3 regions of the Allorhizobium sp. Av2 genome follow, and region 1 is predicted to be linked to each of the others. Evidence: predicted binding sites of a transcription regulator. Region 1 holds the regulator's gene; each other region holds the start of a gene.
The links. Region 1 encodes LexA, which represses DNA repair genes until DNA is damaged. Its sites were predicted from a motif close to TGTTCNNNNTGTGTTCNG; they were not measured.
Positions count from the first base shown of each region.

Region 1 (10,311 bases):
GCATTGCAATAAATCGGCACTTGCATTGCAGGCATGCGTTATTGCCAGAACTTCTTTTCTTGGTTTATACCCCCTTTCTCCTACAGCTTTTGATTGATAGTCTGGCGTTAGCAGCAAGGTAAGATGTGTTGCCGAATTATTATAAAAGCAATTTTCAGGGGCCTCGCCGCTCGTTTTCAATGCTTTGAAGGCGGGTGGCATAGCAGGGCACCGGGGCGACGGCAGGATCGATGCCGGATACGGCGGAATGGGAACTGGTCAGGCAAAAAGAAGCGCTTACCGCGCGCGCCTTGCCATGGGATCGGCGCTCTTCCAAAACCCTGTTTGACGAGCTTCTGCGGCGCCCGGACATAGAGCCGGAAGGCGAAGCGGAAACCCCTGATTTCGACGGGAACTTCACTGCATCGCCTCTTCTGGTCTCCCGCTGGCAGCGCTTTCTGCGTGCTATCCACCGGGACGCTCTGCAGGAGCTTGCCTATGGCCGGACATTTCTGTTTTTGCCCGTTCTGCTTGGGCTCGGTGCGATCTGGTGGTTTACCCGTCCTCAGGACCTTCCCCGCTTGCCGATCCTCCTGACTTTCTGTGCGGCCGGAGTGGTCTGGCTGCGGGTCCGCTACCGTCATCCTGTTCTGGCCGCTGTCTGCGGCATTGCAACTCTCGGTCTCGCCGGCATGTTGCTGGCCGATGTGCAAACCGCGCGGCTGAATACGATCATCATCGACAGTGCAGTGACGACGGTGGTGCGCGGGAAAGTGGTTTCTGTAGAGCCGAATGCGGACGGCAATCAAAGATATGTGATTGCACTGCACCAAACACGGTTCCCCAGCCTGAAGCGCATGCCGCAGCAGGTAGCGCTTCTGGCCCGCGGCGCGCATGAGCCCTTCAATCCCGGCGACTGGATCGAGGGCAGGGCGCGGCTCTCCCCGCCATCCGGACCTGCCTTGCCAGGCCTGAACGATTTTGCTTTTTCCTCCTATTTTACCGGCACAGGGGCGATTGGCTATTTTTATCAGCCTCCAAAGCGATTCCCGCCGGGACCAGACATCGCGCCGCCGGATTTTTGGGAACGAGCGGGAATCAGGCTTGATGAAATGACACAGGAATTGCGCAATGGCATTTCCGACCGTATCAGGGTCATCGTGCCGGGCGACGCTGGCGCATTTGCCGTAGCGATTGTGACCGGCGAGCGGCGCGGCCTTTCGGAGGAGGCCAATAACGATCTTCGCGTTTCCGGCCTTGCCCATATCATCTCGATTTCCGGTCTGCATATGGCGCTGGCCGGTGGACTGTTCTTCGTGGGGATCCGGCGCCTCTTGAGCCTTGTGCCTGGTATGGCGGAGGCCCGCTCGATCAAGAAGATTGCCGCAGCAGGGGCGATTGCCACCACGACCGGCTATTTTTTGATTTCCGGCTATGACATTGCCGCCCAGCGTGCCTATTTGATGATGGTCATCATGCTATCGGCGGCGTTCTTCGACCGGCCTGTGCTCAGCCTGCGCAATGCAGCGCTGGCGGCTATCCTGGTGATTCTCCTCTCGCCGTCGCAGGTGATGGGGCCGAGCTTGCAAATGTCCTTTGCGGCTACTTTTGCCCTGATCGCCGGTTTCGACCTGTGGCGCCAGCGCCCGCGATTGCCTCCCATCCTGCCGGCTATCCCGGTGCTGACAGTGTTGAAGCCGTTGATGACGGTGGTCAGCGGTATTCTGATGACCTCAGCACTTGGCGGTTTTTCCACCGCAATGTTTTCAGCGGCGCATTTCCATCGGGTAGGATTGCACGGGTTGGAGGCAAATCTTCTGGCCGCGCCTCTGATGTCGATGCTTGTCATGCCGGCGGCGATGATCGGTGTGTTGCTCATGCCTTTCGGTCTGGACCAATGGCCGATCCAGTTGATGGGGCTTGGCCTTGAGGGCGTGTTGCTGATTGCCAATAAAGTGGCGAGCTGGGGTGCGGGCTTTACCTTCGGCCGGTTCGAATGGTGGTTTCTGCCGGTCTCGGCGACGGGTCTGCTGATACTGACCCTGATGAAGACGCGGCTGAGGCTGATTGGTGTGGCAATGATGCTGACGGCGTTTGGCTATGAGGCGATAAAAACCGATCCGCCACTGCCTGATCTTGCCGTAACCGAAGATGGTCAACTGTTTGCTCTGTTTCGGACCGACGACCGCAATGTCTTGACCGTTGCCACCAACAAGAAGCGTCCGCCGGGTTTCGTTTTCAACCAATGGCGCTCAGTGCTCGACATTGCCGATCCGATTGCGCCTGAAATATTGCCCAAGCTGGCAGCTGTCGAAATGGAAAAAGGCCAACAGGGAGCGGGGGAAACAACGCGGGCCGGAAAAACAAAACCAAAGACGGGCGGCCAAAATGCCAAGGGAAGGGAGCCGGTCGAGCCACAACAGGCTATGGCGGAGATGAGGGTGGCAAAGGAGAAGGCCGATAAAAAACCTGATCTTTTCCATTGCCGCACCGATGCCTTTTGCCTGGCAAGACTCAGCAATGGTTGGACAGTCAGCCTGGTACAGAACCGCGACTATAGCCAGGCCGCCTGCGCCCTGTCCGACCTGATCGTCTCGACTGAGGTCAGTCGCGATGCCGTCTGCAAGGCGCCGATGGCATCAACTGCTTCCTCTGAAAACACCGGAATGACCGTTATCCGGGACGCTACGGAAGACGGCACTGGGTTGGACGTTGAAAATGAACGGATGATGGCCGATGATGATGTGCTGGCATCTGACAACAGCAGCCCGTCCGTTCGCTCCCAAACGATTAGCCGGACGCAAGCGGGAGAGATTTCTGCAGCCAGTGCAACTACGGTACCGGGGCAGGACGTTGCCGTGCACACGGATAGCCACGTGACGGGCGGTGCCTCAAACTCGGACCAGAATTCCCCGTCCCGAATAGAATCGGGTGAACCTCTCGCGTTCTCGCAAACCGAGAAGGCCGCTACCGCTGGAACGATGCTGTCACGTCCCCCGAAAGTCCTGACCCGTAACGATTTGCGACGGTTCGGTGCAATGGAAATCACGCTTGGTGATCCCGCCACACGAACGCTGCATATCGTTACGGCATTTCAAAATCAGTATCGGCCCTGGACTCGCCATCGTTATTTCGACTGGCGCAGCAATCGCTATGACCGGCCGGATGGTACGGCCCACGCCAATGTTCCATCTGCTGCCAGCGACGACGCCCAGTCAGGCGCTGGAGATGGCAGAGAGCTTAGTGATAGCGACGAATAAGACCGACGAGCTTGCCCTGGATTTTTACCCGGTCCGGTCCGAAAATCCGGGTTTCATAGGCCGGATTGGCAGCTTCCAGCGCGATCGACGCCCCACGGCGGCGGAAGCGTTTCAAGGTGGCTTCCTCGTCGTCTACCAGAGCAACGACGATATCGCCCGGATTGGCCGTGGTGGCGTTGCGGATGATCACCGTGTCACCATCGAGAATGCCGGCTTCGATCATCGAATCGCCTTTGACCTCAAGGGCGTAATGTTCGCCGCTGCCCAGCATTTCCATCGGCACGGAAATGTCATGGGTGTTGTTCTGGATAGCGGAGATCGGCACGCCTGCCGCGATACGGCCCATCACTGGTATGGATGAGGAATTGCGTACTTCCTCGACCGGTTTGGCCGGAGCGGATGGCACTGCCTGCAACTTGCCTCGGCTGCCTTCAATGACGGATGGCGAAAATCCTGTGCGTCGGGGCGGTATGCTGGACGTCATGGCCTCCGGCAGCTTGATCACTTCCAGTGCTCGCGCGCGATTTGGCAAGCGACGGATGAAGCCGCGCTCTTCCAAAGCGGTGATCAGCCGGTGAATGCCGGATTTGGAGGCGAGGTCCAGAGCGTCCTTCATTTCATCGAAGGAGGGCGGCACCCCAGACTCCTTCATGCGCTCGTGTATAAACAGCAAAAGTTCCTGTTGCTTGCGAGTCAGCATTGGGACCTACCCTTTGAATTATGAAACAAATACAGAACATACGCTATCTGTTCCAGTTGTGTTCCGCAAGTCCTTCTTGCAAATTTCCTTCGATGACGCACCGATAGACGGTCTTGAGAAGGAGCGGGACCAGAAGCATCCTTTAAATATGGGAGGTTGAGAGGCTCGTATCGAAACAGTAAGTCTTTGCTTTCTTGATCTGACGCCTGTCAGTTGGGAATTGGCAGAAAGAGAGAGAAAATGGATACTATCTAAAAGGTGAAATTGCAGAATGAAATTTTGTTGCAAGTCGGTGCAGCACGCATAGGCAACGGTAAAACAACGACAATAATCTGTCGCAGAGTTTGATCGGGGACATTATCACCCCCGATCCGCTTCGATATCAGTGGCTTACAGCATCGCGACGGCAATTTCCGCTGCAAGACGCGCGTTGTTTTCCACCAACGCGATATTGGTAATCAGGCTGCGGCCGTCGGTGAGGTGATAGATTGCGTCGAGCAGGAAAGGCGTCACGGCTTTGCCGGTGATTTCCTCGCGTTCGGCAGCGGCCAACGCCCGGCCAATATAGATTTCCATCTCCTCGCGCGCAATTTCGTCTGCTTCCGGCACGGGATTGGCGATCAACATGCCGCCGTCGACGCCCAATTGGTCGCGTACCTTCTGGAAATTGGCAATTGCCGCCGGGCTTTCCAGTTTGAGTGGGCTTTTCAAGCCCGATTCTCTCGACCAGAAGGCTGGAAACTCGTCGCTGTCGTAAGTCACGACAGGTACGCCACGGGTTTCCAAGACTTCCAAGGTCTTGGGAATATCAAGAATGGCTTTTGCTCCGGCGCAGACGACGATGACCGGAGTACGCGCCAGTTCTTCCAGGTCGGCTGAAATGTCGAAGCTTTCTTCTGCGCCACGATGCACGCCGCCGATGCCGCCGGTGGCAAAAACTGAGATGTTGGCGCGGGCGGCGGCGATCATCGTCGCGGCTACCGTGGTAGCGCCGGTGCGGCGTTCGGCAATGGCGTAAGCGAGATCGGCACGAGAGACTTTTAGGACATCAGTCATTTGCGCCAGTTTTTGCAGCTGATCTTCTTCCAGCCCGATATGCAAAACGCCTTCAATCACTGCAATGGTCGCTGGGACCGCACCACCGTCGCGAATGATTGCCTCCACGCTTTGCGCCATCTCGACATTTTTCGGATAGGGCATGCCATGGGTGATAATGGTGGATTCCAGCGCGACTATTGGAGCGTTGCGCGTCTTGGCCGCAGCCACTTCGCGGGCGTAAACGATGGGCAGGAGCGGGGAAATCGAACGGGTCATGATCAGGAACTCGTTTGGCGGGAAAGGGCGCGCGGCTCGCCAACAAGGCCAAGGCGCACGGCGAGGCGATCTGCGGTGAGATCCTCGTCTGTTGCCCTGTCTGATAGCAGGGTCAGGCCAGCCAAGGCAACACCGTGGCGCAACGCCAGCGGCAAGGGACTGTCATTCACTCTTTGCGAAAGCACTCCTGCACAAAGCGAATCTCCAGCCCCAGTCACATCGGCCAGTGCTTCCAGTGGCGGTGGCGTCAGGGCGTAGTCACCATTTGCATCGAAAGCCACGACCGGTCCTGCACCATTGGTGACAACGCCGCCATGCAGGCCCTTAGCGCGAAGCAGGTCCGGCCAGTCATTGGGATCATCCGGCCTTGACTCAGTCAGTACCGCGGCTTCGGCGCTATTGAGAAATAGCATGTCGAGGCTGTCGAGGCAGGGGGCGTATCGCACCACCTTGGCCGGTGAAATGCCAATGCCAGCAAGAGGTTTGCCAAGCTCGCGCGCCAGGGCCGCAATTGCCTCCAGCGTCTCTTGCGGCAGGTTGGCATCGACCAACACATATCGAGTGGCCTCGAAAGCCTCGCGAACGGCGCGTACTTTCAGACGGCGCGGCGTGAACAAACGGTAGAGCTCCATATCGGCCAAGCCGATCACCAGATTGCCGTCTTTTTCTAAAATAGCAGTGTAGCTTGGTGTGTTTCGATCCAGAAAGGTGAAAGGCCGGTCATCGACTCCAGCCGCTTCGGCTGCGACCGCCACCCGCTGGCCAAGCGCATCGCCGCCGCGGGGGCTGATCATGGCGACACTCAGCCCAAGACGTGCCAGCGCGCGCGCCGCGTTAAAACCACCACCACCCGGTTCTTCCAACCACCGCCCTGGATTGCTGGCACCAGGGATGGTTTCCGCATCGATGCGTCCGCGCCGATCAATGTGCGCGCCGCCCAAAACGAGAATATCGAGACTCATACCTGCCAGCCTCCTGGAAACAGTGAAAATTCGAATCGCGAAGGCGCCATTCCGAAGGATGTAATGGGCTGGAAACCAATTTCTCTTAACGGCCAATGCCATGGAAACATTAAGAGAACACCCGTCGGATTAAAAAATAAACACAAAGACTTGGGCAAGACTTGCAAAAGCGGAACAAACCATGTACATAGTCGCTGTCTGCTGTTTCGTTGCCTACGCGGCTTCAATAACCTAAAGGTGGTTCAAATGTCACAAAATTCTTTGCGGCTCGTAGAGGACAAAACGGTGGATAAAAGCAAGGCATTGGAAGCGGCCCTGTCGCAGATCGAGCGATCATTCGGCAAGGGTTCAATCATGAAGCTTGGTGCGAACGAAAAAATCGTAGAGGTTGAAACCGTATCGACTGGCTCTCTCAGCCTCGATATCGCGCTCGGCATTGGTGGCCTTCCCAAAGGCCGTATTATTGAAATTTATGGACCGGAAAGCTCCGGTAAGACCACGCTTGCGCTGCAAACCATTGCTGAGGCGCAGAAAAAAGGTGGCGTTTGCGCCTTCGTCGATGCCGAGCATGCGCTGGATCCAGTCTATGCCCGCAAGCTGGGTGTTGATCTCCAGAATTTGCTGATCTCGCAGCCAGATACCGGCGAGCAGGCCCTGGAAATTACCGATACGCTCGTGCGGTCGGGTGCAATCGATGTGCTGGTGATCGACTCGGTTGCTGCGTTGACGCCGAAAGCTGAAATTGAAGGCGAAATGGGCGATAGCCTGCCGGGCATGCAGGCGCGGTTGATGAGCCAGGCGCTGCGCAAGCTGACGGGCTCGATCTCGCGTTCGAACTGCATGGTGGTTTTCATCAACCAGATCCGTATGAAGATCGGCGTGATGTTTGGTTCTCCGGAAACGACGACCGGTGGTAACGCCTTGAAGTTCTACGCATCGGTGCGCCTCGATATTCGCCGTATCGGCGCGGTCAAGGATCGGGAAGAGATCGTTGGTAACCAGACCCGCGTCAAGGTGGTCAAGAACAAGATGGCGCCGCCCTTCAAGCAGGTGGAATTTGACATCATGTATGGCGAAGGCGTGTCGAAGACCGGCGAATTGGTCGATCTGGGCGTCAAGGCCGGGATCGTTGAGAAAGCCGGGGCCTGGTTTTCCTACAATAGCCAGCGCTTGGGGCAGGGCCGGGAAAATGCCAAGATCTTCCTGCGCGATAATCCTGCGGTTGCCGATGAAATCGAAACAGCGCTTCGCCAGAACGCTGGTCTGATCGCCGAGCGTTTTCTAGAAAATGGCGGTCCAGACGCCAATGACAATGTCGGTGTTGACGACGCCTGATGGACTGGGACCGCTTATCTGGCGGTCGGACCTGTTGATTGTTGCGGGCTGGGGATCTACATCTCCGGCCCTTTTCTTTCGTTAGGCTGGACAGGCGTCATGGCGGACGATAAAAGCCGTTGTTTTCTGACGTCTGTCCGGCAGCGGACACTTATTCCAAGGGCATCCCATGAGCGGCGTAAATGACATTCGGTCGACCTTCCTCAATTACTTCAAGACCAATGGTCATGAAGTTGTTGCGTCGAGCCCGCTCGTGCCGCGCAATGACCCGACCTTGATGTTCACCAATGCCGGAATGGTGCAATTCAAGAATGTCTTCACCGGATTGGAACACCGGCCTTATTCCCGTGCGACCACAGCGCAGAAATGCGTTCGGGCCGGGGGCAAGCATAACGATCTTGACAATGTCGGTTACACGGCGCGTCACCACACGTTTTTCGAAATGCTGGGCAATTTTTCCTTCGGCGACTATTTCAAGGAAAATGCCATCGAACTGGCCTGGAACCTGATTACCCGGGAATTCGGCATTGATCGCAACAAGCTTTGCGTCACCGTCTATCATACCGATGATGAAGCCTTTGGCTTGTGGAAGAAAATTGCCGGTCTGCCGGAAGAGAAGATCATCCGGATTGGCACCAGCGACAATTTCTGGGCGATGGGTGACACCGGTCCCTGCGGTCCGTGCTCCGAAATCTTTTATGACCACGGCGACCATATCTGGGGTGGACCTCCGGGTTCTGCCGATGAGGATGGCGACCGGTTCATTGAGATCTGGAATCTGGTTTTCATGCAATATGAGCAGGTGACCAAGGAGCAACGGGTCGACTTGCCGCGTCCGTCCATCGATACCGGCATGGGCCTGGAGCGGGTTGCAGCCCTGTTGCAGGGCAAGCATGACAATTACGATATTGACCTGTTCCGTGCCCTGATCGATGCATCTGTCGATCTGACGGGCGTACCGGCTGAGGGCGAGCGCCGGGCCAGCCATAGGGTGATTGCCGATCATCTGCGGTCTTCTGCGTTCCTGATTGCGGACGGTGTGTTGCCATCGAACGAAGGCCGCGGCTATGTTCTGCGCCGGATCATGCGCCGCGCCATGCGGCATGCGGAACTGCTCGGCTCCCGCGACCCGATGATTTACAAGCTTCTGCCTGTGCTTGTGCAGCAGATGGGGCGCGCCTACCCGGAACTGGTTCGCGCTGAGGCGCTGATTTCCGAGACCTTGAAGCTCGAGGAAAACCGTTTCCGCAAGACGTTGGAGCGTGGCCTTTCGCTGCTGTCCGATGCCACCGCCACCCTGAACAAGGGCGATAGCATTGATGGCGAGACCGCGTTCAAGCTTTACGACACCTACGGTTTTCCGCTGGATTTGACTCAGGATGCCCTGCGCGCCCGTGGCATTGGCGTCGATATCACCGGCTTTAACGATGCCATGCAGCGTCAGAAGGCCGAAGCCCGTGCCAGTTGGTCCGGCTCCGGCGACAAGGCGACGGAAACCGTGTGGTTCGAATTGAAGGACAAGCACGGCGCAACCGAGTTTCTTGGTTATTCCGCCGAAAGCGCCGAGGGAGAAATCCAGGCGCTGGTGCGGGATGGCGCGGTGATCGAGCAAGCTGCTGCAGGCGAGAATGTCCAGGTTGTGGTCAATCAGACGCCGTTCTATGGCGAATCCGGTGGCCAGGTTGGCGATACCGGTGAAATCGTTGGCGATGGATTCGTTCTTGAGGTGCGCGATACCCTAAAGAAGGGCGAGGGGCTGTTTGTCCACATTGCCACGGTTCGTGAGGGGACTGTTCGCGCCGGTACGGTCGTCGCGCTTAATGTTGATCACGCTCGTCGCTCCAGATTGCGGGCCAACCATTCCGCGACGCATCTGCTGCATGAGGCCTTGCGCGATGTGCTGGGCAGCCATGTGGCACAGAAGGGTTCGCTGGTTGCGCCGGAACGTCTTCGCTTCGATATTTCCCATCCCAAGCCGGTCACAGCGGAGGAGTTGAAGGTCGTGGAAGACATGGCCAATGAAATCATTGTCCAGAACGCTGCCGTCACCACCCGCCTGATGGCGGTGGATGATGCGATTGCCGAGGGTGCCATGGCGCTGTTTGGCGAGAAATATGGCGACGAAGTGCGAGTCGTGTCGATGGGGACGGCGGTGCGCGGTCCCAAGGCGGGCAAGCCCTATTCCATTGAGCTTTGCGGTGGAACGCATGTCTCGGCGACAGGCGATATCGGCTTAGTACGGCTGGTGGCCGAAAGCGCTGTTGGTGCAGGTGTCCGCCGGATTGAGGCCCTGACAGGCGAATCCGCCCGTGCCTATCTGGCCGAACAGGACGAACGTGTCAAAGCGCTGGCATCCGCCTTGAAGGTCCAGCCTGTCGATGTCGTTTCCCGTGTCGAAGCTTTGGTGGACGAGCGTCGCAAGTTGGAGCGCGAATTGTCTGATGCCAAGCGTAAGCTTGCCATGGGCGGCGGTTCAACCGGCGCTGCCGACGTGCCGCGCGACTTGGGCGGGATTAAATTCATCGGCAAGCAACTTGTTGGGATCGATCCGAAGGATCTTAAGGGCATGGCCGACGAGGCCAAGTCCGCACTCGAGTCTGGCGTCGTCCTTCTGATTGCCGTGGCCGAGGATGGAAAAGCGAGTGCTGTTGCGAGTGTGACGGCTGATCTGACTGATAAAGTTTCCGCCGTCGATCTTGTCCGGATTGCGTCGTCCGCCCTTGGTGGCAAGGGCGGCGGTGGACGGCCCGATATGGCCCAG
Region 1 covers NZ_CP192696.1:1,697,812-1,708,122, reverse strand. The annotation lists gene FS819_RS08205 (ComEC/Rec2 family competence protein) at 231-3,239, shown strand; gene lexA (transcriptional repressor LexA) at 3,220-3,939, opposite strand; gene FS819_RS08195 (pseudouridine-5'-phosphate glycosidase) at 4,330-5,253, opposite strand; gene FS819_RS08190 (carbohydrate kinase family protein) at 5,256-6,215, opposite strand; gene recA (recombinase RecA) at 6,462-7,550, shown strand; gene alaS (alanine--tRNA ligase) at 7,720-10,311, shown strand, end outside.

Region 2 (10,311 bases), 780 kb from region 1:
CGTCCGCGCGAAGATCGCGCATAAGGAGATTTGACTATGGCTGAAGTTTCCTCTTCCACGGTTCGTCGTCCGTTCCATCGCCGTCGCAAGACCTGCCCGTTCTCCGGCGCCAACGCTCCGAAGATCGACTACAAGGACGTGCGTCTGCTGCAGCGCTACATTTCCGAGCGCGGCAAGATTGTTCCCTCGCGGATCACGGCTGTTTCGCAGAAGAAGCAGCGCGAGCTGGCCAAGGCCATCAAGCGCGCCCGCTTCCTTGGCCTGCTGCCTTACGTCGTTGCGTAATTTGGGCGTTGTCGCTTAACCTAAGCTGACGTGACTTTGCGGCTCCCGTTTTCGGGGGCCGTCTCCCTTCCGCGATGGGCGTGGATCGGAATGGATAAATCCCATGTTGAGGTGCAGGCCGCTTGCCGGTATCGCCCTCTAACTGCCAGGCGCAGGACAGCGACGTGAAACAATTGGACGGAAAATTGCTGCTGACCGGCTTTCTCGCCGGCGTGACCGCCATCTTTCTGGTGCTGGCGGCCAATGCACAACCGTCTTTTTCGTCTGTTTTCTATGCGGCATCTGCCCTGCCCGTGATGATTGTCGGCCTGCGCTGGGGCAATGTCCCTGCCATCGTTGCCATCGTCACCGCAGCCTTTGCTGGCGCGCTGGCGGTTTCGCCGCTGTTTGCCTGCGCCATGGCGGTTTTTACCTTGCTGCCCGCCGGCTGGATCAGCCATCTTGCCAATCTCGCTCGCCCCGCGTCTGAAATCGGCGGCCCGGACAAGCTGCTCGCCTGGTATCCCTTGTCGGATATCCTCATGCATCTCTGCGGATTGGTCTGTATCGGCGTGATCTTTCTTGGCGTGATGATCGGTTATGATGCTGAACTGGTTGGCAACATGATCGATGCGCTGATGCAGTCGCTGACCGATCGCGATCCAACCGTTGCCGCCACCATGGGCAGCACCGCCGGAATCAAATCCACCATGCTGCTGACCCTGCCGATCGTGCAGGGTGGCATGTGGGTCATCATGCTGTTTGCCGCCTATTACCTGGCAAGCCGGATCGTGGCAGCATCGGGCAATGCCTTGCGTCCGCGCGAGGATATTCCCTCGGCGCTGCGCATGAACCGCAATGCGCCGTTCATCTTCCTGGCTGGCATTGTCGCCTGCTTTATTGGCGGCGTTCCGGCCCTGATCGGCGCAACTGTCTGCGGCACGTTTGGGGCAGGCTTCCTGCTCGGCGGCTTCGCATCGCTGCATCAACGCACCCGTGGCAAGGAATGGCGCATCCCGGCGCTGATCCTGACCTATATGGTGTCTCTTCTCGCCTTTCCGGCCTTCTTCATCGTCATTCTCGGCCTTATCGACACACGGCGGACCGTTGCTCTCACTCCACCGAGGGTAGACGGCAAGTCCGGTACGGACAGCAAGTCCGATGACGATAACAAACCCGAAACATGAGCTTACAAACTTGAATTGCCCAACTTGAATTGAAAGGAAAATAGCATGCAAGTCATTCTTCTCGAGCGCATCGCCAAGCTTGGCCAGATGGGCGAAGTGGTCAAGGTTCGCGACGGCTTTGCCCGTAACTACCTGCTGCCAACCGGCAAGGCGCTGCGCGCCAACGCCGCCAACAAGGCCCGTTTCGACGCCGAGCGCGCCACCCTCGAAGCCCGCAACCTGGAGCGCAAGTCCGAAGCCCAGACCGTTGCTGACGTTCTGAACGGCAAGTCGTTCATCGTCGTCCGTTCGGCTGGCGAAACCGGCCAGCTCTACGGTTCGGTTGCGGCTCGCGACATCATCGAAGCTCTGGCAGCCGAAGGCTTTACCGTTTCGCGCAACCAGGTCGAGCTGAACAACCCGATCAAGACCATCGGCCTGCACAACGTCACCATGCACCTGCATGCCGAAGTTGAAATCAGCATCGAAATCAACGTTGCCCGTTCCGCTGAAGAAGCTGAGCGTCAGGCCAAGGGCGAAAGCCTCACCTCCGCCGACGCCATCTACGGCGTGGACGAAGACGCGCTACGTCCGGAAGACTTTTTCGATCCGGATGCCGACCGCGATGGCGACGACGAATAAGATATTCGTCATTATCGACTGAAGAGACGCCCGGATTTTCCGGGCGTTTTTTTGTGCGGATCGGGTTAAAATAGGCGCCTGAAGAACTGAGTCGTGCCATACCACAGTCAATGGAAAAAGCGGGTTCAGCTTGTTTTTTTCTGCCCTGGCGCATCAGGCCTGTGAACTACTGTGTTTATCGCAATGCGCCCTTTAACCGCCCCGCAGGATCGATAGGAATGCAGCTTCCAGCGAGAGAGAACGGATAAAGCCCATGAACGATGTTGCGCGCAGGTTAAATCCTGCCCAGCCGGCAGAGCCCCATTACCGGGAAGCCCCGAACAATATCGAGGCCGAACAGGCTTTGCTCGGCGCCATTCTGGTCAATAACGATGCCTATTATCGTGTCTCGGATTTCCTCAAGCCCCCACATTTTCACGAGGGCCTGCACCGGAAGATCTACGAGGTCGCCTCCGACATCATCCGCATGGGCAAGACCGCCAATCCGGTGACGATCAAGACCTTCCTGCCCTCCGACCAGAAGATCGGCGATTTCACCATTGCCCAATATCTGGCGCGACTGGCGTCGGAAGCCGTGTCGATCATCAATGCCGAGGATTATGGCCGGGCGATCTACGACTTGGCCCTGCGCCGCGCGCTGATCACCATCGGCGAAGACATGGTGAATATCGCCTTCGACGCACCGCTCGACATGCCGCCGCAGGCGCAGATCGAAGATACCGAGCGACGTCTGTTCGATCTCGCTGAAAACGGTCGCTATGACGGTGGCTTCCAGTCTTTCAACGATGCGGTGGCCCAGGCCGTCGATATGGCAGGTGCCGCTTTCGAGCGTGACGGTCATTTGTCCGGTATTTCCACCGGCATTCATTCGCTTGACAGCAAGATGGGCGGTTTGCAGCGCTCCGACTTGATCGTGCTGGCCGGACGTCCCGGCATGGGTAAGACCTCGCTTGCCACCAATATCGCCTGGAACATCGCTGCATCCTACGAGCCGGAAGTGCAGCCAGACGGTTCGTTCAAAGCCAAAAACGGCGGCGTGGTTGGCTTCTATTCGCTCGAAATGTCGTCCGAGCAGCTCGCTACCCGTATCATGTCCGAGCAGACCGAAGTATCCTCTTCGAAAATCCGCCGTGGCGATATTACCGAGCAGGATTTCGAAAAGCTGGTCGGCTTTTCCCAGACCATGCAGAAAGTGCCGCTATTCATCGACCAGACCGGTGGTATTTCCATCGCCCAGCTTTCCGCCCGTGCCCGCCGCCTGAAGCGCCAGCGTGGCCTCGATTGTTTGGTTGTGGACTATATTCAGCTGATGACCGGCTCGGGCAAGTCAGGGGAAAACCGCGTCCAGGAAATCACCCAGATCACCACCGGCCTCAAAGCGCTCGGCAAGGAGCTGAACGTGCCAATCGTCGCGCTGTCGCAGCTGTCGCGTCAGGTGGAAAGCCGTGACGACAAGCGTCCTCAGCTCTCCGACCTTCGCGAATCAGGCTCGATCGAGCAGGACGCCGACGTGGTGATGTTCGTGTTCCGTGAGGAATATTATGTGCAGAACCTCGAACCCCGCGACCAGGGCGACCCCAAATATCCCGAATGGGAAGCCCAGATGGAAAAAGTACGCGGCACGGCGGACGTGATCATCGCCAAGCAGCGTCACGGACCGACCGGCACCGTCAAACTGGCCTTCCAGGCGCAGTTCACCCGCTTTGCCGATCTGGCCGATCCGAGTTTCACGCCTTATGAGGAAACCTGACCATGCTTTGCGCGGTTCTTGCTTAAACTTTGCGCAAATGCACACCGTCAATCCAGACAAAACCAAGAGCCGCCTTTTCCAGGCGGCTTTTTGCATAGTGGCATAGCAATTGCTTTCTGAGGAGCAACATCAACCCGGAGCATCCTATGCATCGTCGTACCCTGCTTGCCCTTGGCCTTTCCCTTGCCACCTTTGCCGCCGTCCTGCCGGCCCATGCCGATGCGCTGGGCGACATTACCAAGCGGGGTACGCTGAAAGTGGCGGTGCCGCAGGACTTTCCGCCATTTGGCAGCGTCGGCCCTGACATGCAGCCCGTCGGATATGACATCGATACCGCAGCCCTGATTGCCAAAAAACTGGGCGTCAAGCTGGAACTGGTGCCCGTTACCAGCGCCAACCGCATTCCCTATTTGCAGACCAACAAGGTCGATCTGGTGATTTCAAGCCTCGGCAAAAATCCGGACCGCGAAAAGGTCGTGGATTTCTCCACCGCCTATGCGCCTTTCTACAATGGAGTGTTTGCACCCGCGGATACCGCCATCAAGTCCGCTGCCGATCTGTCGGGCAAGTCGGTCGGCGTTACCCGTGGCGCGGTCGAGGATCTGGAACTGACCAAGGTTGCGCCGTCCGACGCCACCATCAAGCGCTATGAGGACAATAACGGCACAATTTCCGCCTTCCTCTCCGGCCAGGTCGATGCGGTTGCCACCGGCAATGTCGTCGCGGCTGCTATCCTCGCCAAGAACCCGCCAAAGCGTCCGGAGCCAAAGTTCCTGATCAAGAATTCCCCCTGCTTCATCGGCTTCAACAAAAACGAACCGGCGCTGACGGAAAAGCTCAATGCGATTATCGCCGAGGCCAAGGCCGATGGCTCGCTGAGCAAGATTTCCGAAAAGTGGTTGGGCGCCCCGCTTCCCGCCGATCTCTGATCGTTGATCGGACGGTATAACCATTTTCTGCACAATCACCCGCAGCCCTGACGGCTGAGGTGATTGTGTAGGCCAGATACGGCAGCAAAGTAGAATACCCTCGCTTTGCCAGCAGGTTTCATCATGCATTACATTTTCGATTTCAGCTGGTTTGGCGAATACTATCCGATCATCCTCAAAGGGGTCGGGGTGACGGTCGAACTGACACTGGTCGGTGGCGTGGTCGGCATTGCCTTCGGCATCGCCTGCGCCTGGGCGCGGGCCTTAGGACCGAAATGGATCAAGCCACCAGTTGCCGCCTATGTGGAACTGATCCGCAATACGCCCTTCCTGATCCAGCTGTTCTTCATCTTTTTCGGCCTGCCCTCGACCGGGCTGAAGCTCTCCGAGATGGAAGCCGCCAATCTGGCGATGATCATCAATCTCGGTGCCTATAGCTGCGAAATCATCCGGGCCGGGATTGAGGCAACCCCGAAAGGTCAGTTCGAGGCCGGAAGCGCACTGGCGCTTCGACCACTGCAAACCTTCCGGCTGATCATTCTGGTCCCTGCCCTGCAACGTATCTGGCCGGCGCTATCGTCGCAGCTGGTCATCGTCATGCTCGGTTCCGCCGTCGTCTCGCAGATTGCCGCTGAAGACCTGACCTTTGCCGCCAATTTCATCCAGTCGCGCACCTTCCGGGCCTTTGAAGCCTACATGATCTCCACCGCTCTCTATCTGGTGCTGGCCATCGGCCTTCGGCAATTGCTGGCCCTGCTCGGACGGCAGATCTTTCCGAAAGGGGCGACGCGATGATTGAGTTCACCCTCTGGGATATCGCCCGCAATCTGTTGCTGGCTGCCCGCTGGACCCTGGTTCTGTCACTGGTGTCCTTCCTGTGCGGCGGGGCTTTGGGACTGGTGGTATTGATGCTGCGCATTGCCAAACAGCGCATGCCCCGAATCTTCGCGCGCGGCTTCATCGAGTTTTTCCAGGGCACGCCGCTCTTGATGCAGTTGTTCATCGCCTTTTTTGGTCTCGGCCTTTTCGGTATCGACGTTCCCGCGTGGCTCGCTGCTGGCGCGGCGCTGACCTGCTGGACCGCCGCTTTCCTGACCGAAATCTGGCGCGGCTGCGTCGAGGCCGTGCCAAAGGGCCAGTGGGAAGCGGGTACCAGCCTGGCCCTCACCTATCGCCAGCAGATGCGGCTGATCATCCTGCCGCAGGCCATGCGGATCGCCATTCCCCCTACGGCGGGTTTTTCGGTTCAGGTGGTCAAAGGCACGGCCCTGACCTCGATCATCGGTTTCGTTGAATTGTCAAAGGCCGGAACCATCGTCACCAATGCCACTTTTCAGCCCTTCACCGTCTATGGCTTGGTCGCGCTGTTCTATTTCGCCATCTGCTACCCGCTGTCGCGCTATTCCAAATATCTGGAACGCCGGTTTGGCGCGGCACCGGTCGGGCATTGATCCCTCAACCTATCCCCGGCGAAATTGCGCCGGGGTCATGCCCATCCGCGCCTTGAAATTGCGGGTAAAATGCGCCTGATCGGCAAAGCCGCAGGCAAAGGCAACGTCGGCAGGCGCAGCGTCCTTTGCCAGCATGGACTCCGCTTCTCGAATACGCCGAAGTGTCAGGTAGGCATGCGGCGTAATGTGATAGGTGGCGCGAAAGCTGCGGATCAAATGCGCGCGGCTACAGCCAACCAACCCCGCCAGATGCTCAAGGCCGATATCCTCAGCAAAATTCGCATGGAGATAGTCTCGTACCCTCGCCATCGCCGTGTCGGGGCGAGCAGTAGAGGACGCAGGCGCAACAACGCCATGGCGGGTGAAAAGAGCGGTGAGCATGTCCAGCATCCCCTCTTCGGCATCAAGCATTCCATCTGCCTGCTCTATTTGCCTGTGCATCCTGTTAAAGGCCTGCGCCAAGGCCGGATCTGTGACGATCTGCTGGCGAAAGGACGGCGTTCCCCACGACGGTCTCTTGCTCGTCTCTTGCAGAACGTCGCACACCATGGCGACCGACGGATAGATCATCCGATATCGATAGACCCCACCCGCAGGACTGCCATCGTGGATCTCCTCCGGATTGATCAGATAGAGATCGCCCGGTCCACAAATCTGCCGGCAGCCGCGAATAGTGGCAATTTTCTGTCCCGTCTCCATGGCGCCAATGCCGAAATGCTCATGGGCATGCGGGGAAAACCGATGGGTGACGAAGGTCGCGCTCATGCATTTCATACCGCCAAACCGGGCATCCCGCCAGAAGCGGGTCTGCTCCCGAATGGGCACTGACGCAAGGCTGGTGGAAACCGGTGAAAGCATGTTCATCGCCAGACAATAACACCAGCCCGGCATTCCAGTCTTGAAGAAAAGTGATAGGGTCCGGCTACCATTATTGTTCGCAAAAAGCTGTTTCCATGACCCTTACTGCCTTTTCCATCCCTCCTTCCGATGAATTCCTGACCGCACCGCTGCGTGTGACAATCGACCTCCAGGCGCTGGCCGACAATTGGCGCGAGATGGCGAAGCGATCCGGCAAGGCGCGGGCGGGTGCCGTGGTGAAGGCCGATGGCTACGGCATTGGTATCGAGGATGCAGGGCAGACGCTTTACAATGCCGGTGCGCGGGATTTTTTCGTGGCGCTGCCATCGGAAGGCGCGACCTTGCGCACCTATGCGCCGGACGCCCGGATCTTCGTACTGTCAGGGATCTGGGAAGGAATGGAACCGCTGTTTTTCGAGCATGATCTGGTGCCGGTGATTGCCAGTGAGGAACAGCTGGCGTTCTGGATGCGGGCCGTGGCCGAGCATGGCGACCATCCATGCGCCCTGCATGTCGATACCGGTTTCAACCGGCTGGGCCTCAGCATGGACGACGCAATGTTCCTGGCGACTGACGTTTCGCGCCCGGCCAGTTTTTCGCCAGTGCTGATTTTGAGCCATCTCGCCTGCGCAGACGATCCATCCTCGCCGATGAACCGGCTGCAATTGCAGGCTTTTCATCAGGTTAGCGCGGCTTTCGAGGGAATTGAATCAAGCCTTTCAGCCTCTGCTGGAACTTTACTCGGCCCCGATTACCATTTCGACCTCACCCGCCCCGGCATCGCGCTTTACGGCGGCGAAGCGGTCACGGGCCTGCCCAACCCAATGCGCCCAGTGGTCAAGGCCGAGGCCCGCATTCTCCAGATTCGACAAGCCAAGAGCGGAGAAACTGTCAGCTACGGCGCCACCTACCAGTTGACGAGAGAAAGCCGTCTGGCCATTGCCTCCGTCGGCTATGCCGATGGTTACCTGCGCAATCTCTCAGGCCACGGCACGGCATTGCGCGATACGGGGGCGCCGGGCGCCTATGGCTTTATCGCCGGATACAAGGTGCCGGTTGTTGGCCGCATCACAATGGACATGACGATCTTCGACGTCAGCGACGTGCCGGAAAAAGCGATTGCCGCTGGCGACTATATCGAGCTGTTCGGGCCAAACATGCCGATCGATGACGTGGCGCGGGCGGCGGGTACGATCGGCTATGAAATGCTGACCAGCCTCGGCCTGCGTTACGAGCGCCATTATCTGGAAGCCGAATAGGCCTTCCCCCCCTTGCATCGGCCCGGCATTTCTCTTAGGTGATAGCGCGTATTCACTTTTTGTTCTCATTTCTCCATCCATATTGCGGTGGGTGGGATGGTACGATGCTCGCATGAAAGGCAATGCATGGCCAAGGCCAAGACCCAATTCATCTGCCAGAACTGCGGCACGGTTCACAGCCGCTGGGCTGGCAAATGCGATGGTTGCGCACAGTGGAACACCATTGTTGAGGAAGACCCGATGGGTGGCATCGGGTCCGGTCCCGGCAAGGTGCCGAAGAAAGGCCGGGCGGTGACGCTGACCTCGCTGTCTGGCGAAATCGAGGAAGCGCCACGCATTCCAACCGGCCTGTCGGAACTGGACCGGGCGACCGGCGGCGGCTTCGTGCGCGGCTCCGCCGTGCTGATTGGCGGCGATCCGGGCATCGGTAAATCCACCCTGCTAATGCAGGCCGCCGCCGCCTTGTCGCGGCAGGGCCATCGCGTCGTCTATGTCTCGGGCGAAGAGGCGGTGGCTCAGGTGCGGCTGCGCGCCCAGCGGCTGAACGCCGCCGATACCGATGTGCTGCTGGCGGCAGAAACCAATGTCGAGGATATTCTGGCGACAATTTCCGAAGGAAAGCGGCCCGATCTTGTCATCATCGATTCGATCCAGACTCTCTGGAGCGATACCGCCGATTCGGCGCCCGGCACGGTCACGCAGGTGCGCACCGGCGTGCAGGCAATGATTCGTTTTGCCAAGCAGACTGGCGCCACCATGGTTCTGGTCGGCCACGTCACCAAGGAAGGCCAGATTGCCGGTCCCCGCGTCGTCGAGCACATGGTCGATGCCGTGCTGTATTTCGAAGGCGATCGGGGCCACCATTACCGCATCCTACGCACCGTCAAAAACCGATTTGGCCCGACGGATGAAATCGGCGTGTTCGAAATGTCGGATCGGGGGCTGCGCGAAGTCGCCAATCCATCGGAACTGTTTCTGGGCGAGCGCAATGAAAAAGCGCCTGGTGCTGCGGTGTTTGCCGGCATGGAAGGCACAAGACCCGTGCTGGTCGAAGTGCAGGCGCTGGTGGCCGCAACGGCGCTTGGCACACCGCGCCGAGCCGTGGTCGGCTGGGATTCCAGCCGCCTGGCGATGATTCTGGCCGTACTGGAGGCCCATTGCGGTGTCAGGCTTGGCCAGCACGATGTCTATCTCAATGTGGCAGGCGGCTACCGAATCACCGAACCCGCCGCCGATATGGCAATTGCCTCGGCGCTGGTGTCATCGCTGGCGGGCGTCGCCCTGCCCGCTGATTGTGTCTATTTCGGCGAAATCAGCCTTTCGGGCGCGGTGCGGCCCGTATCGCATACGGCGCAGCGATTGAAAGAGGCTGAAAAGCTTGGCTTTTCCTCCGCCGTTTTGCCCGCCTCCTCCGTCGATCTGCCGAAACGCACCGGCAAATGGGGTGAAATCGAAAGCCTGCCGGATCTGGTGGCGCGCATTGCCGGATCGAAACTGAAATCGCGCCAGCAGGGCAATGAGGATTGACAGAACGGGCGCAAAAGGTTCGGCAACGGGCAGGTTGCGTCCCTTGCCGCTCATAACGGTTGATTGCTGGTAGCCTGGAATTGACAGGGCCTGACCCCTTCCCCTACATGAACGGCAACGGACTGCAAGAGGACGCTATGGGAAAGACACGGACGGCATTGGTGACCGGCGGCGCTGGATTTCTCGGTTCCCACGTCTGCGCACGATTGCTTGACGAAGGCTGTGATGTGGTCTGCCTGGACAACCTCCAGACCGGGCGGCGCAAGAATATCGAACCTCTGCTGGCCAATCCCAAACTGTCCTTCATCAAAGCCGATGTCCGCGATCCCTTGCCGCAAGGCCGCTACGACGAGATCTGGAATCTCGCCTGCCCCGCCTCGCCGCCGCAATATCAGATCGATCCTGTCGGCACGATGCTGATCAATGTGCTTGGCATGAAAAACGTGCTGGACCTGGCTGTCGCCT
Region 2 covers NZ_CP192696.1:921,336-931,646, reverse strand. The annotation lists gene rpsF (30S ribosomal protein S6) at 1-24, shown strand, start outside; gene rpsR (30S ribosomal protein S18) at 37-285, shown strand; gene FS819_RS04430 (DUF2232 domain-containing protein) at 450-1,451, shown strand; gene rplI (50S ribosomal protein L9) at 1,497-2,072, shown strand; gene FS819_RS04420 (replicative DNA helicase) at 2,326-3,822, shown strand; gene FS819_RS04415 (transporter substrate-binding domain-containing protein) at 3,969-4,751, shown strand; gene FS819_RS04410 (amino acid ABC transporter permease) at 4,875-5,546, shown strand; gene FS819_RS04405 (amino acid ABC transporter permease) at 5,543-6,202, shown strand; gene FS819_RS04400 (AraC family transcriptional regulator) at 6,212-7,060, opposite strand; gene alr (alanine racemase) at 7,156-8,319, shown strand; gene radA (DNA repair protein RadA) at 8,446-9,846, shown strand; gene FS819_RS04385 (UDP-glucuronic acid decarboxylase family protein) at 9,984-10,311, shown strand, end outside.
Region 2: the regulator LexA is predicted to act here: its motif matches at 8,369-8,386, upstream of radA (DNA repair protein RadA).

Region 3 (10,311 bases), on a different replicon from region 1:
GGCATCGAAGCCTTCCTGCGCAGCCAGGCAAGCGACCCTTCCGCACCGATCAAAGAGATTGAGGCCGAATTCTTCGCGACCGCCCGCTCGGCTTCGATCCTCCAGCGCATGGTGGAAGCGGAAGAGGTGGCAAACCTCGTTGCCTATCTCGCCAGCCCTCGCTCATCGGCTACCAACGGCGCCGCTCTGCGTGCCGAAGGCGGTCTCGTCAACACCATCGCCTGAGAAGGGTTTCTCCTATGTCCGACACACCTCTGACCATCATCGCCATTACCACAGCAAAGCCCGGCAAGGAGGCAGCGCTTGGCGCCGCCCAGGAAAAGCTGGTCACCGAGACTTTGGCCGAAGACGGCTGCCTTCGGTACGAGTTGCATCAGTCACTCGATGATGGACGCGTGCGCATCTTCGTCGAAACCTGGGCAAGCGAACAACAGTGGCGCGCCCATATGCAGGGGGCCGCCATGCAGCGTTTCCAGGCGAGCGGCGTGGGAGACTATTTCGCCGATTTCGCCCTTCATCGGCTGACCAGGGTCGCTGGCTGAGCATCCCCTTTTATTCCCAAACAGATTTTCTTATTTTCGGAGATAAACCCATGAAACTTCTGCGCAGTCTCGCCACCATTCTTGCGCTCGGCACCAGCACTTATGCCCATGCGGGAAACGTGCTGATCGTCCTGTCCGATTCCGACCGCCTCGACCTGAAGGACGGCAAGGTGTTTGCCACCGGCTTCTATCTCAACGAACTGATGCAGCCCGTCAAAGCCCTTAGCGATGCCGGCCATGAGATCACCTTTGCTACGCCGAAGGGGACGGCTCCCGCGGTCGACAAGACGTCCATCGACAAAATGTATTTCGGTGGCGACGAAGCCGCGATGGAGGATAGCGAAAAGCAGCTGGCGGCGCTCGGCCTGATGTCGAGCGACAGGTCGCCAGTCATCAGCCTCGCCCGTGTCGAGCAGATCGGTTACGACCATTTCGACGCGGTCTATGTTCCCGGCGGTCATGCACCGATGCAGGACCTGCTGGTAAGCTCGGAGCTCGGCAAGCTGCTCACCTATTTCCATGAAAACGGCAAGACGACCGCGCTCGCCTGCCATGGCCCGATCGCGCTTCTTTCTACGCTGGCAGACGCGAAGGGTTTCGTCACGAAGTTCGAAACGGCGGGAACGGCAACGACGCAAACGGACTGGATCTATGCCGGCTACAAGCTCACGGTCTTCAGCAACCGGGAGGAGGAAATGGCCAAAGGACTACTGGGTGGCGGCGAGATGAAGTTCTACCCGCAGGATGCACTCACGCAAGCAGGCAGCCGTTTCAGTCAGGCTGACGCACCTTTCTCCGCACATATCGTGACCGATCGCGAGCTTATCACCGGCCAGAACCCGGCATCGGCGCCGGCTGTTGCCCAGGAGTTGCTGAGCAGGCTGAAATAGAATCCGTGGAAAATCCTGATGACGTCCCAACGGGGGCGTCATTCATTTCAGGGACGTAGGGCGATGATTTTTCCCGCAGGCCTGCGGCACTGTCGAGGCCGCGGCGCTGTTACCACCCTCAGGAGCCATTGAATATCTGCGTTAATACCATTCGTTGGCCTGACCTCAATCATCAGAAATTGTGCCACAGTCTTGCGACGCGAGGGGCTTTGCTACAGGTTTGCGGTTCGAAATCTAATCACGTTGGGCAGATGACGGCAGTGAGTTATTCCGGCATTATCCTTTGTCATGTTCCGCCCATCGACGCTCTCCCCCTTTGTGTATTTGTCTCCGGCTCTCCTTCAGGATGAGCTGGTAACTAGCCCACTTGCCACCAATGGCATGAAGCTTCTCCGCTATGTCGAGCAAAACGACGGAGTTCCGCTGACACAATCCTTGGGCGCTTTTCATAGGAAATGTGTCGAATGGGCCGCACGTGAATTTCAGTGGCCCGGGTATGAACCGGAAATCCTCTATTCCGTGAATAAGGTTCTCAACGAACCGGATTTCCCTCCGCTCTCTGTCCTGCATTGGGCGCTGCAGGACCTTCGTATCATCCGCCACTACAAGGGCAGGGCCTTGCTCACGAAGCGCGGCAGGTCGATCCTCGGCAATCACGGGGACCTTCAGGCACTTCTCGCAGAATGGATGCTGGCCGCTCCGCTGCAGGAGAGACTGTCCTCTGAGGCTGCCGCCTTGTTCTGGGATCTTAGGCATATGCTGGGCATCGTCTCGACCCGGTTGGGCGACTGGGTAACGCTTGGCGATTATACCGAATGGGCACTCCCGGTGGTGCTTTTCCCGGCGAGGGGACCACTTGGCCCCCTACACGAGGCAGGCCGGTTCATCGCACATAATCTCGTTCGCCCGCTGACCTGGCTGGGCGTACTTGAAAACTCGCCGCAGAACGTGTCAGCCATGCCGATGATGGACAGGCAATTTCGGAAGACGGTGTTGTTCGATAAATTCTTCAAGATCGGCCTTCCGATCGGGATCGATGCGGTTATCCTTCACTGATGGGCCCCAGGGACGGGGCGCTGGGGCCATCGCGTAGCGGGCACTCTGACCCACACGACGGAGCATTATCGTCGCACGACAGATGCTCCGCCAACAGTACATTCTGCGGTTGGTGAATTGCAGCGCCTGACGTTCAGCACCGGGCATTTACATCGCCAACCAACATTTCCCTATGCCTGGTGGATGCTGCAAATCTGGTCCCATCGCGGCAGGGCTTGGGATCCCTTTGCCGCCCATTCTGATCATCGATGCAAGGTGGCGCCTCTGGAATGAGAGAAGCTGCCCCGCGCGCCGGGGGCTGTCGATCCCGGACCCCGGCGTTGCCGTCGCTATGCTGACCCTCCTGCGGCAACCCTTTTAACCGGTCTTGCGGGAGGCGAACGGCTTTCGCAGTCCCTGCTACAGCTGGTATGCCCTTCCTAGTTTGGACGCTTCCGCCCAACGATCCAAGAGTTGTCACCGCGTGAAATCCCGCGATTTTAAGACCGCTCGCCGTGTTGGCTGAAATCGCACCCCCACCAACAAGGTTGATCTGCAGATCGTGCCGTGTTTTGAAGTCAGCAAATTGGCGGCGGGGCTTCGACAACCGGAATGGCAGAACAGTTCGACATGTTTTCGGAAGAGGTTTCTCGCGACCAGATGGTCACGCGTGCCGCCTCCAGATTCGCAAAGCCTGAACAGCCTACCGTCCCCATGAGTGAAGAGGACATGGTTCGGCATCTCTCGGAGACCGGCCGCTACCGCATCCTCACGAAACTGGTGCCGCGCGCGATCGCGCCATTCCCCCGTCCAAAGTATCCCCTCAAAGGCATCATTCTCGACACCGAGACCACGGGCCTGAATGCTCGCAAGGATGAGATCATCGAGATCGGCGTGATCGCTTTTACCTTCAATGCGACTGGAAACATCGGTGACGTGACCGGCATCTACGGTGGACTTCAACAGCCAAGCGCTTCCATTCCCCCCGAAATCACCAGGCTCACCGGCATCACCGACGACATGGTGGCCGGGCAATCAATCGATATGGCTTCGTTGCAGACGCTGGTTGAACCGGCTGATATTCTTATCGCGCACAATGCCGGTTTCGACCGGCCATTCTGCGAGGCGTTTTCTCACCTGTTTGCCGGCAAGGCCTGGGCTTGCTCCAACTCCGAGATCGACTGGTCGTCGCGGGGATATGAAGGCACCAAGCTCGGCTACCTGATCGGGCAAGCGGGATATTTTCATGAGGGTCATCGTGCGGTCGACGATTGTTTCGCGCTCCTGGAGGTCCTCGCCCGAGAGGCTGATGGATCGGCTTCCACCGCGTTCGCGGAACTCTACGAAGCAAGCCAACGGTCGCGTGTCCGGATATTTGCTGAGAACAGCCCCTTCGACATGAAGGATCACCTGAAGGCGCGAGGCTATCGCTGGTCCGACGGACGCGACGGCCGTCCCAAATCCTGGTGGATCGAGGTGGGCGAGGAAGCGCTCGATGGTGAGCTGCGCTATCTCAGGGCCGAAATCTATCGTTATCCAGACGCCGATCCTCCAATCAAACGCCTCACTGCCTTCGACCGGTTCCGGGCCTGATAGCCCCTTCAGCTCATCTCTGATTGGACCCATGCTTTGAGCGCATGGCCGACCTGAGGCCTTGTGTCTTATCGATGAGCGTCCAAGGGCCTATATTTCAATCATCGAAACGACGTTGGAACCGAAGCAAGGTTGCTGGCGTCAAGAGACCTCACGAAAGGGGATCATCATGAACGTAGCACGCTCTTTCAACAACTGGCGCAAGTATCGTCAGACCGTTACCGAACTTGGCCGTATGAGCTCCCGCGAACTTCAGGACCTCGGTATCAATCGCGCCGATATCCAGAGCGTTGCTCGCCAGTCGGTCGCTCGCTAAGCGGCTTTCCCTGCCTATCCTGAATGACACTACGCCCGCTGATGATGCGGGCGTTTCTGTATCTGGCCTGCCACGAAGCTCTAAGTTGGAGATTTCCTTCGTCAGGAGAGGCCGTGCATTTCTCGCATAGCTGCACTGCAGCAAAGTCTATTTAATGTGCGGCGAGAATGGGTATCCTGGTTTTATCGAAGCGATGCACCTCCTCCCGCAGAGCTTCGATCTCAGACGACCCACTCCTCCTCCCAAGGGGCGTCTGTCGGAACAGCGGCACTCCTCCTCCCAGCCGTTGTTCGGTTCTTTTCGAAAAGCCTGCCGCACCTCCTCCCGCGGCAGGCTTTTTCGTTTTCAGGACCGTGGTATCAGAGCCCGAGCGCGAGCTGCGGCTCTTGCCCACTCTCTTCGGTGTTGAGCGATGACAGGGTGATCCCCAATAGCCGCACAGACCGTTTGAACGGGAACACCGAGGCGAGCAGGGTTTCAGCATTCTCCAAGACCATGTCGACGTCGGACACGGGTCCCGACACGGTCCTGCTGCGTGTCGCCTGACTGAAATCAGAATATTTGATTTTGACGGTGATCGTCTTTCCCGTGATGTCGTGCGCCTCGCAATAGCGCCAGACCTTCTCGGCCAACGGCCGCAACTCGGCTTTGGCCAGATCGAGATCGTCGATGTCCTCAACGAACGTGTCTTCGGCGCCAACCGATTTGCGGATGCGATCAGGTCTGACCTGCCGTTCGTCGATCCCTCGGGCAATGCCGTAGAAATACGGGCCGGACTTCCCAAAATGCTGCTGAAGGAAGGCAAGCGACTTCGATTTCAGGTCAAGCCCGGTTTCGATACCATGCCGTTTCATCCGCTCGGCCGTCGCCGGCCCCACGCCATGGAATTTCTTGACGGGGAGGGCCTCGACAAAACCCGGGCCGTTCTTTGGCGTAATGACCGCCTGGCCATTCGGCTTGTTCAGATCGCTCGCCATTTTGGCCAGGAACTTGTTGTAGGAGATGCCAGCCGACGCATTGAGGCCCGTGACCGCCTTGATTTTCGCACGGATCTCAAGCGCAATCTCGGTGGCGATTTCCATGCCCTTCAAGTTCTCCGTGACATCGAGATAGGCCTCGTCGAGTGACAGCGGCTCGATCAGCGGCGTGTATTCGGCAAAAATCTCGCGGATCTGCTGCGAGACCTGCCGATAGACGTCGAAGCGCGGCGGCACAAAAATCAGATCCGGGCATTTGCGCTTGGCGGTCACCGACGGCATGGCCGAATGCACGCCGAAGACACGGGCCTCATAACTCGCTGCCGCCACAACGCCACGTGCCGCGGATCCACCGACGGCCAGTGGCAGGCCACGCAGCTCCGGATTGTCACGTTGCTCGACCGAGGCATAAAAGGCATCCATATCGACATGGATGATTTTGCGCACGGGTTGCACGCTCCGCATGACGTCAGTGCCCACAGGATAAGCCGGCATTTGGTGAACGGGCATTTGACCGACTTGGTCGTGCTCTGTGCTGGTGGTCAAAGCAACAGACCTTCCTCGTCCGGCTTCGGTTTGGCCTGTGGCGGCACGATCACAAGCATGTTGCCCGGGAGCGGACGCTGTAGGTGGCGGGCTTCATCCCACGGTGCTGTCAGCCAGGTCTCGACTTCTTCAGGCGTGGTCAGAATGGAGGGCATGGCCTTTTGATGGATCGGCGAGACAATCTCGTTGGGCGAGGTCGTCAGAAATCCAAACAGCTCGTATTCCTGCTCGCCATCCCTGACTTTGCGCACGCCCTTCCACGGGGTCCAGAAGCCCGCGAAAAACATCAACGGCCGCTCTTCATTGCCCGCGAACCAGGCGTTCGGCACGCGCCCGCCCTCAATCTTGCTGGCTGGATCCGGTTCGGCAAAGGAGGTGAACGGCACGACGCAGCGGCTGGTTGGGCCGAGCCACCGCCGCCAGTGCGGTGAACTCACATTGCGAATATTGGTGACGCCGGGATCGTAGTTTTTCACATAGGCCGGCGGCGAGGGCATTCCCCAGGTCGCCCGGGCAATCTCGCGCTGTCCGTCCTCGGCAACGCGGACAATCGGCGCCTGATAACCTGGATAAACATCGAAGGATGCTTCATTCCAGCCGGCTCGATCGCGGAACGCCTTTGTAAATTGCAGAACCGCGTCACGCGTGGTCGTCACGTTATAGAGATTACACACTACCCGTCCTCCTATCCAATGCGGTTCAAGGCGAAGTTTCCGGCCCTTTCGGGATGCAACCAAGCTTTGAGAGCTCCACCGATCACGTGGGCTTTTGCAGCTCAAAAACCAAGGCCGCGTCCAGCAAACAGGGAAATCCCGTCCCGCATCTATCCTGCCCGTCAGAACAGTGCATCTTGTCACAACCCATTGCCATGCGACGGCGCAGATCCACAAAACGCATGCTGGCGCCAAACTGTTTCACCAGCGCCTTGCGATCAAGCTCGCCCTGTTGCCCGCACGGTTTGCATTCGACGGTAATCACCGGTCCCTTGAAATCTCTGAGCGTCAGCAGGCCGGGCATATCTCTATTTTCTCATCGACGATATTTTTCATCACATTCAGCATCGGCTTGAATCTGCTTGATGAATCGATTGGGCAACAACCGTCTCGTGATGCCGGCTGCAGTCCACCCGATTCTTGCCCGTTGACTCGTCACCGATTAAAGAACAAAAACAGAACATATCAGCTTTTTTTGGCTATGCAAATGCACTCTTGACGTTGGAAATCGATGCCAATCACTGCCGCCAACCCCGTCATTTCCGAGCTTCAGGACCGTATCCGGCGCCTTGAAGGCGGAGCTGCGCGCAAGGGCGAGGTGCTGTCGTTCGGAATAGCTGAGATCGATGCAAAGCTTCCCGGTGGTGGGCTGGCTTGCGGTGCCCTGCACGAGGTGGCCGGTGGCGGCGCTGATGCGGTGCATGGCGCCGCCGCCGCCCTGTTTGTTGCAGGGATTGTCGCGCGCACAAAGGGCGACATCCTTTGGTGCCTGACACGGCCGGATCTCTTCGCGCCGGCACTGGCACAGGCAGGCCTCCATCATGATCGGGTGATCTATGTCGAGGCCGACCGGGAAGAGGACGTGCTGACGAATTTCGAAGAGGGCCTGCGTTTTGGCGGGCTTGGCGCCGTGGTTGCAGAGCTTGTTCGCCTGCCCATGACCGCCTCGCGGCGCCTGCAGCTGGCGGCCGAGGCTTCAGGAACGATCGGAATTGCGCTGCGACGATGGCGGCGCCCGACGGAGGCCGCCGATTTCGGGCAGCCGACGGCCGCCACGACACGCTGGCGCATCAGCGTCCTGCCTTCCGAGCCACTTCCCGTGCCCGGCATCGGGCGGGCACGGTGGCTGGCGGAATTGATCAGAGCAAGAGCGGGAGAAGCCGCAGAATTTGAAATAGGTGCCTGCGATGCCACGGGTCGTATCAGTCTTTCTCCCCACGCTCGCGACGGACAGGATCAGGCGCGCCGATCCTGGAATTTTGCCTGAAACACCGGTCGTGGTCGTCGCGCGCAGTGGATCAAAACGCACCGTCTCTGCAATCGACGCTGCGGCATTCAAGGCGGGTGTCCGCATCGGCATGCCCGCCGCCAAAGCCCAGGCGATGATATCCGGCCTGCACATAGTTGATGCCGATCCGGACGGCGATGCCTTGGCGATTGAGCGCCTGGCGCTATGGATGCTGCGCCAATATACGCCGGTCGTAGCAATGGACAGTCCCGATGGTATTGTCATGGATACCGAGGGCGCCGACCATCTGCGCGGCGGCGAGTTGCTGATGCTGACTGGCCTGGTCAATGCGTTGAGAGGTCACGGCCTTCACGCCCGCGGCGCCATCGCCGATACTTGGGGCAGTGCCCATGCGATCGCCCGCGCCACGCGGCGCGAGGTGATCATCGTGCCAGTTGGTGAGACAGCAAAGGCCGTCGTCAACCTGCCGATTTCCAGCCTTCGTCTGCCTCCTGACATTGTCAGCGGCTTGACCGTGCTCGGGTTCCGAACCGTCGGCGAACTTTCCGCAACGCCGCGAGCGCCTTTGACATTGCGTTTCGGGCCGGAGGTGGGCCGCCGGCTCGATCAGATGTTCGGACGGCTTGCCGAACCGATCGACCCCATTCGTACCGCTGAGCTCGTCGAGGTGTCCCGGTCGTTCTCCGAGCCTATCGGGGCCGCTGAGACCATCGCCAAATATATCGGCAAGCTGGTGGTCGAACTCTGCGCCGCCTTGGAGGCGCGCGGGCAGGGCGTTCGCCGCGCCGATCTGATTATCTACCGCGTCGACAACACCTTACAGTCCCTGCGTGCCGGCACGGCCAAGCCGGTGCGCGATATCCAGCATCTGACAAAGCTTCTCTGTTCCAGCATCGAGAAGATCGATCCCGGTTTCGGTATCGAAAAACTGTCCCTCACTGCTACCATGATCGAGCCGTTCGAAGAAAAGCAGTCGATCTCCTCGTTGGTCGAAGAGATGATCGTCGACGTCACGCCGTTGCTCGACAGTCTTGGAAATCGCGGTCAGCGCATGTATCGGCTGGCGCCGGTCGAAAGCGACGTTCCCGAGCGCAATGTCGGGCGTGTCTCCCCCGTTTCCGCGAAACTCGGTCAAGCCTGGCCGACCCGCTGGCCGCGACCAAGCCGGATGCTGGCGCGCCCGGAACGGATCGAGGTCATTGCACTCACACCCGATCATCCGCCGGCATCCATGACCTGGCGCGGCAAACGCCGGCGCATCAAGCGTGGTGACGGGCCGGAACGGGTATTCGGCGAGTGGTGGGTCCGTTCCTCCGAAATGGAGGCGGTCAGGGACTACTATTCCGTCGAGGACGAGGACGGCAATCGCTTCTGGGTCTATCGCTCCGGCGACGGCGTGGATCCCGCGACCGGAACGGCCAAATGGTTCCTGCACGGGATCTACGGCTGATGCGCTACGCTGAACTCCAGGTCACCAGTCATTTTTCTTTCCTGCGCGGCGCGTCAGGTTGCGATGAGCTGTTTGCCACCGCCAAGGCACTCGGCATCGAGGCGCTTGGCATTGTCGATCGCAACAGTCTGGCCGGGATCGTGCGGGCCTGGGAGGCGGCCAAAGAGACCGGCGTCCGGCTGGTGGTCGGCTGCAGGCTTGATTTGGCTGATGGCATGTCGATGCTGGTCTATCCGACGGACCGGGCCGCCTATTCGAGGCTTTGCCGGCTGCTGTCGCTCGGAAAGGAGCGGGGTGGCAAGGGCAAATGCATCCTCGATCTGTCGGATGTCGCCCTTTATGCGGACGGTCTGCTCGCCATCCTGATTCCCGACGAGGCTGATGATGCCTGCGCTGTCCAGCTGCGCAAGTTGAGGCAGATATTTGGCGACCGCGCCTATATAGCGCTGACGCTGCGCCGGCGGCCGAACGACCAACTGCGCCTGCACGACCTCAACACTATGGCGATCCGGCACAAGGTTCGGCCTGTTGTCACCAATAACGTGCTGTTTCACGAGCCGGGTAGACGGCAATTGCAGGATGTCGTCACCTGCATTCGCCATCGCACGACCATAGATCAGGCGGGCTTCTTGCGCGAACGGCATGCCGATCGCTTTTTGAAGCCGCCAGAGGAAATGTACCGGCTGTTCAGCCGATACCCCGAGGCACTTGCCCGTACCCGCGAGATTGTCGACCGCTGCCGCTTCGACATGAGCGAGCTGACTTACCAATACCCCGAGGAAGCCATCATCCCCGGCCTGACGGCGCAGCAGACGCTGGAGAAGTTCACCTGGGAGGGCGTTCGCGATCGCTACCCCGAGGGTGTGCCTGACGATGTGGTGAAGACCCTCAATCACGAACTCGACCTGATCCGAAAACTCCATTACGCGCCGTACTTCCTGACTGTCTACAGCATCGTCCGCTTTGCGCGATCTCAGAGCATCCTGTGTCAGGGGCGTGG
Region 3 covers NZ_CP192699.1:38,510-48,820, forward strand. The annotation lists gene FS819_RS25890 (SDR family NAD(P)-dependent oxidoreductase) at 1-225, shown strand, start outside; gene FS819_RS25895 (putative quinol monooxygenase) at 240-542, shown strand; gene FS819_RS25900 (type 1 glutamine amidotransferase domain-containing protein) at 593-1,432, shown strand; gene FS819_RS25905 (hypothetical protein) at 1,814-2,488, shown strand; gene FS819_RS25910 (3'-5' exonuclease) at 3,080-4,060, shown strand; gene FS819_RS25915 (DUF1127 domain-containing protein) at 4,230-4,376, shown strand; gene dinB (DNA polymerase IV) at 4,736-5,818, opposite strand; gene FS819_RS25925 (SOS response-associated peptidase) at 5,896-6,573, opposite strand; gene FS819_RS25930 (hypothetical protein) at 6,656-6,916, opposite strand; gene FS819_RS25935 (ImuA family protein) at 7,124-7,879, shown strand; gene FS819_RS25940 (Y-family DNA polymerase) at 7,800-9,311, shown strand; partial or broken gene FS819_RS25945 (error-prone DNA polymerase) at 9,311-10,311, shown strand, end outside.
Region 3: the regulator LexA is predicted to act here: its motif matches at 7,058-7,075, upstream of FS819_RS25935 (ImuA family protein).